2 regions of the Exiguobacterium sp. s141 genome follow, and region 2 is predicted to be linked to the other one. Evidence: predicted binding sites of a transcription regulator. Region 2 holds the regulator's gene; the other holds the start of a gene.
What was found. The regulator Rex, encoded in region 2, represses fermentation and respiration genes when NADH is low (regulators of the CRP and FNR family bind a similar motif). The targets are predictions, from matches to a motif close to TTGTGAAATATTTCACAA.

Region 1 (3,323 bases), on a different contig from region 2:
GTCTCCGTCGTCACACGCTTTACCGCGAAGTGAAATAATGAGACTGGCCGTCACTCATGTGGCGGCCTTTTTTTGAACAAGGGGGAATTGAAGTGATTGAAAAGAAACTACTCCGGCAAAATGTACATCGTCAAATCCGTGAACTCGACGACCGACCGGACCGGGACCGCGTCATCATACATACATTGACCGAACTGAAGGCGTGGCGAGAGGCGGATACGGTGGCCGTCACGCTCGCCCTCGATTTAGAGATTGATACGTTGCCACTCATTCGCTTAGCTTGGCAGGCAGGAAAATCGGTGTTCGTGCCGAAAGTTACAAAACAGGGACTTACGTTCCATGAAATTCATTCGTTCGAAGACCTTGAGCCGGGCGTCATGGGTATTTTAGAGCCGACGACGGTCGCGACGACGCGGACGATTGACGTCTGTATCGTGCCGGGACGTGTCTTTGACCGATCCGGGTATCGGATCGGTTGGGGTGGGGGGTATTACGACCGTTTTTTAGCGACGTATGAAGGTGTCACCATCTCGTTGGCCTATGACGTCCAACTGCTTGATGACATCCCTGTCGAGCCACACGACATTCCTGTCGAATTTATCGTGACGGAAAGGGAAACGATTCTATGCTCGCCATCTTTCTCGTAACTTGTCTGGTAGCCTTCGCCGGCTATCGTCTGCGCTCACTGACCCGTTCTGGGGCTGTCTTGACGGTCGTGACGGGTACAGTCATTGGGTACGGATTCGGTTGGTTCGGGCTCTATTTGCTCGGTGTCTTCTTTTCGACGTCATCGCTCGCCTCGAAATACCGTTCCCGCGACAAAGAGCCTGTCGATGAGATCGTTGAGAAATCGGGACCTCGTGACTTCGTTCAAGTGCTCGCCAATGGTGGTATCGGGATGGCGACGGCGCTCGGTATGTTGCTTACACCGAACGATGCCTGGTTATTCGCGTACATCGCTTCGATTGCGGCGGCGACGAGCGACACATGGGGCTCCGAGTTCGGGGTGCTCGCCAAACAAAAACCGCGCTCCATTTTGACGTTCCGCGAAGTGGAGCCGGGAACGAGTGGCGGGGTGTCTCCGTTCGGGACGTTCATGTCGGTCGCGGGGGCCACGGTCATTATCGTCGCTTCGTTGCCATTTATCGATATGAGCTTACGGTTCGCCGGCTTGTTGATTGCTCTCGGGTTGACCGGAAGCGTTGTCGACACTCTCCTTGGGGCGACGGTTCAACGCAAGTTTCGCTGTCGTGTATGCGGTAAGCTGACTGAGAAGAAAGTCCATCATCACGAGCCGACGACTTACGTTTCAAGCTGGCGCTTTCTCGGCAATGACGCCGTCAACTTTTTGGCGATCGCCTCGGCGGCGGCGATTAGTTTCCTCTTGCTGCGATGAGGGTAGTACAGTCAGTGAAGATGTTTCAAATGAATGTGAATATTGTCACAATATTGCCAAACTGAAAACGGTTTCCCTTGTAGTGAGTGTTTGTGAATGATGTTACAATCTTTATGTAACAGACAAAACAAAAACATGAAACAGATTGTTCGAAGGGTGGAGAATCAATATGGAAACATTAAATCATGCTAAAGTAACACGCGTCGCGCTCGTCGGGGCCGGAGCGGTCGGTGCCAGCTTTGCTTACCAATTGACGACAGCTAGTCTCTGTGAGGAACTTGTGATCATCGATATCAACAAATCGAAAGCTGAAGGGGAAGCAATGGACTTGAATCACGGTGTCTCGTTTGCCTCTTCACCGATGCGCGTCTGGGCAGGAGACTACACAGACTGTGGTGCAGCAGATATCGTCGTCATCACTGCCGGCGCACCGCAAAAACCAGGTGAAACACGTCTCGACCTCGTCGAAAAGAACGCCAAAATCATGAAGTCGATGATTGGGGACATCATGGCATCTGGTTTTGATGGCATCATCATCATCGCCTCGAACCCGGTCGACATCATGACCCACTTGGCTTGGAAATATTCAGGATTACCGAAGCATCGGGTATTCGGTTCAGGAACGGTACTCGATACGTCACGTCTTCGCTACATGCTCGGTGATTACTTCAACGTCGATCCACGTAACTGCCACGCTTACATTATGGGCGAGCATGGCGACACAGAGTTCGCGGCATGGAGCAACGCCCGTATTTACGGAAAATCGGTCGAACAGTTGCTTGAAGAGAATGACGAGTACACATGGGAAGACCTCGAAGATATCTATGTCAACGTTCGTGACGCAGCCTACCATATCATCGAACGTAAAGGGGCGACGTACTACGCCATCGGTCTTGGTCTCCTCCGTCTTGTCAAAGCCGTGCTTCGCAACGAGAACACGTTATTGACGGTCGGTGCGCACTTGGACGGTGAGTACGGTTTGAACGACATCCACATCGGTGTACCAGCGATCATCAACCGTCAAGGTGTCCGTCAAGTCGTGGAAATCGAGTTATCAGAAGAAGAAAAACAAAAGATGCATCATTCGGCAGAAGTGCTCTTGAAAACGATGCAACCTGTCTTGTAAAACCGAGCAATCCTTCGCTCATCACCGTAGCCGGCTAACGCCGCTACGGTTTTTTTGTCATCTGCTCTTCTCGACACGTTGCATAGAGGCTCTCTTTTGTCGCCAGCTATAATTTCCTTTAAAATAAAAGTATAGAAGGAGGTGACCATCGATGTCAGAGCCAGCTTGTTTTTGGGAAGACGTATATCGTGCGGTCGAATCGGGAGGGCGCATCGAGGGCATCTTAGAGCCGTCGCGGGCACTTTTATTGTTCGACACGAAAGCGGGGGACGTCTATCACCTCTACATACGGACAGACAAAGCCTGGGCGAACCATGTTGGCATGGACGTCGAGGCGGTCATGAACTCGTTTCGATTGGCCCGCATCGGTCGTGAGAAGTTACACGTCCACATTTACGGCGATCCGCTTGTCGATGAGGAGCGCCTATCGTCCCTCACGTTCCCGATCGCGGCGAAAGTGAAGCTCGGCATGAGACCGTGTGGGCAAACAGAAGAGTCGTACCGACCACGGGCCGTCGCGCTCGATCAACAACGGAAGAACGAACTAAAGCAACGGTTCTCCTTCGGGAAACCACAATTCGTCTATGGACTCATGTTCGTGACGTTTCTTGTCATGTGGTTCGCCGAATCAATCGGGTCGACGCTCGACCCGAATACGCTCATCCGCTTCGGAGCGAAAGTGAATCCGCTCATCGACGAAGGGGAATGGTGGCGCCTGGTCACACCGATGTTTCTCCATATCGGCTGGTTCCATTTCGCGATCAATATGTTCGCGCTTTGGTCGCTCGGTCCGCTCGTTGA
Region 2 (3,323 bases):
TCGCGTTGCTGCTCCTTGTCGGCGCGCTGTTTCTTGACGATGACTTGTTTCGTCTCTTCGCGAGCGAGTCGGGCCAGTTCTTCGAGTTCTTCTTTCTTCTCGACATAGTACGAGTAATCACCGAGGTATTCGTCGATGCCGTTCGGCGTGATCTCCAAGACGCGCGTCGCGAGCCGGTCGATGAAGTAACGGTCGTGGGAGACGAACAAGATCGTGCCCGGGTAGTCGACGAGGGCGTTCTCGAGGATCATCTTCGAGTCGAGGTCCAAGTGGTTCGTCGGCTCATCCAAGATGAGCAAGTTCGGTTGCTCGAGCTTCAACTTGGCGAGCGTCAAGCGGGCCCGCTCTCCACCCGACAGTTCATGGACGCGCTTCATGACGTCGTCACCGCTGAACAAGAACTGACCAAGCAGGCTGCGGACTTCTTGTTCACGCATGAGCGGCCAGTCGTTCCAAATCTCGTCAATGACGCGGTTGGCATCCGACAAGTTCTGTTGCTCCTGGTCGTAGTAGCCGATCTCGACGCCGGTGCCGTAGCGGATGTCACCGGTAAGGGGCGGCTGTTGTTTCGTCAACACTTTCAGGAGCGTTGATTTGCCGACTCCGTTCGGGCCGACGAGGGCGACCGATTCGCCGCGCTGCAATTGGAAGCGGAGCTGTTGGGCGATCGGTTCTTCATAGCCGATGGCAAGATCGCTCGCACTCAATACGTCGTTCCCGCTTTGACGTTTGATTGAGAACGAGAGGACGGCACTGCGCTCATCACCGTCCGGCGCTTCCATACGGTCGACTTTCTCGAGACGTTTGCGGACGCTCTGAGCCCGCTTCGTCGTCGTCGCCCGGGCGATGTTACGCTGGATGAAGTCCTGCATCTTGGCGATCTCTTCTTGTTGGGACTCGAACTGCTTCTTCTCTTGCTCGTAGATGGCGGCCTTCTGTTCGAGATACTTCGTATAGTTGCCGACGAAGCGACGGCTCCGATGGCGTGACAACTCATAAACGACCGAGACGACACGGTCGAGGAAGTAGCGGTCGTGGGAGACGATGAGGACGGCGCCTTTATAGCCACTCAAATACTTCTCGAGCCAGCCGAGCGTCTCGATGTCCAAGTGGTTCGTCGGCTCATCCAAGATGAGCAGGTCTGGACTTTGCAGGAGCATCTTCGCGAGGGCGAGACGTGTCCGTTGTCCACCGGAGAGCGTATCGATACGGCGCTCGAAGTCGTCCGGATAGAAGCGCATCCCGTGAAGCACAGAGCGGATCGTCGCCTCGTATTGATAGCCGCCGCGGTCTTTGAACGTATGTTGTTCTTCATCGTAAGACGACAGCAGGCGCTCATAGGCGGCCGGGTCGTTCAAGATGCGTTCAGAACCCATGTCTTGTTCCATACGGCGGAGCGTCTTCTCCTGTTCGATCAAATCGGTGAAGACGGTGAGCATCTCGTTCCACATCGTCTCGTTCGACTCTAACCCTGAATCTTGGGCGAGATAGCCGATCGTGACATCTTTCGGCTTCATGATGTCGCCCGAGTCGTAGTTGTATTCCCCGGCGATGACTTTGAGCAATGTCGATTTGCCCGCGCCGTTCCGGCCGACGAGGGCGACGCGTTCGCCTTCTTGAATTTCGAGTTTGACGTTCTCTAAAATCGGCTCGACGCCGAATGATTTCGATAAGTTATTGACTTGCAGTAGGATCAAGTGAAAAAACCCCTTTCTCTCTATTTAGTATACTTTATTTCTTCCCCATTTCAGGTATATTCATTGAGTGGTCATGTGAATTCGTTTACAATCAAGGTGTATGAAATTAGATTCGTTTGAAACGCGTCGTAAAAAGGAGGCTCTTTCCGTTGAGTCAAAACGAACCAAAGATTCCGCAAGCGACAGCCAAACGGTTGCCACTATACTATCGGTTTATCCAAAGCCTACATTCATCAGGAAAACAGCGTGTCTCTTCTGCTGAACTGAGCGAGGCGGTCAAGGTCGATTCGGCCACGATCCGTCGCGATTTCTCGTACTTCGGTGCGCTCGGTAAAAAGGGATATGGCTATAACGTACAGTATCTGTTAGACTTTTTCCGTAAGACACTGAATCAGGACGAGATTACGAACGTCGCCTTGGTCGGGGTTGGTCATCTCGGGACAGCTTTCGTCAACTATAACTTCCTTAAAAACAATAACACACATATCGTCGTCGGGTTCGACGCAGACGAGACAAAAGTCGGCACGACGATGTCCGGTGTCCCGATTCATCACGTCGATGAGATGGAACAGATTATGAAGCAAAACAAGATTGACGTCGCCATTTTGACGGTGCCGTCTGCCTATGCACAGCCTGTCGCGGATGACTTGGTCCGCTTCGGTATCAAAGGCATCTTGAACTTCACGCCGGCCCGTCTCACGGTGCCGGATACGGTCCGCGTCCATCATATCGACTTGTCGATCGAACTCCAGTCGCTCATTTACTTTATGCAACACTATCCATCTGCTGAGGGGGTCCACCAATAATGGAATTACTATTATCGTCACTCGTCGTCGGTATTCCAGGCGGAGCAAGTCTGTTTGTCATCGCGATTATCGCGCTTATCATCTTCGGGCCGAAGAAATTGCCTGAGTTCGGCCGTGCCGCCGGACAGACGCTCCGTGAGTTCAAAAACGCCACGAGTGGCATGATGAACGAGCATGACGAGAAAGACAAGAAAGAAATTGAGAAGAAAGAGCAGTAAGCGATGAGCCATCAACCTGATCAAGAACGGGCACTGTCCGACCACTTGACAGAGCTGCGGAGACGACTGATGCTGTCGGCATTTGTCGTCTTTGCCTTCTTTTTGATTGCTTTGCCGAGTGTCAAATATGTGCTCGCCTATCTCCAGGCCGACCTCGTCGAACGAGGCCTTGAACTGAACGCCTTTGGGGTCGCGGACCCGCTCATGATTTACTTGAACTTGGCGCTCGTCATCGGGCTCGTCGCGGCTGGTCCGTTTCTACTGTATCAACTGTGGGCGTTTGTCGCACCTGGTCTGCATCCGAACGAGCGGAAAGCGACGCTCGCTTATATTCCGATCATCTTTATCTTGTTCCTCGTCGGTTTAGCGTTTGCCTACTATTGGTTGTTCCCGCTCGTCCTCGATATCTCGACGGACCTCGGGCAAGACCTTGGTCTGACGCAAATCATCGGGGCGTCGAACTACTTCACGTTCTTGCTGCAACTGACCATCCCATTCGGACTGTTATTCCAGTTGCCGGTCGTGACGATGTTCTTGACGCGCATCGGTGTCGTGACTCCGTACTTCCTGTCATCGATTCGGAAGTACGCCTACTTCGCCTT

Region 1: a site for Rex is predicted at 1,430-1,447, ahead of KNP74_RS01775 (L-lactate dehydrogenase). Genes of this name have one in related genera too.

Annotation. Positions count from the first base shown of each region.
Region 1 covers NZ_JACSLJ010000001.1:330,869-334,191, reverse strand. The annotation lists gene rpmG (50S ribosomal protein L33) at 1-38, shown strand, start outside; gene KNP74_RS01785 (5-formyltetrahydrofolate cyclo-ligase) at 93-647, shown strand; gene KNP74_RS01780 (DUF92 domain-containing protein) at 626-1,396, shown strand; gene KNP74_RS01775 (L-lactate dehydrogenase) at 1,566-2,522, shown strand; gene KNP74_RS01770 (rhomboid family intramembrane serine protease) at 2,674-3,323, shown strand, end outside.
Region 2 covers NZ_JACSLJ010000010.1:7,987-11,309, forward strand. The annotation lists gene KNP74_RS14090 (ABC-F family ATP-binding cassette domain-containing protein) at 1-1,697, opposite strand, end outside; gene KNP74_RS14095 (redox-sensing transcriptional repressor Rex) at 1,847-2,503, shown strand; gene KNP74_RS14100 (twin-arginine translocase TatA/TatE family subunit) at 2,503-2,721, shown strand; gene tatC (twin-arginine translocase subunit TatC) at 2,725-3,323, shown strand, end outside.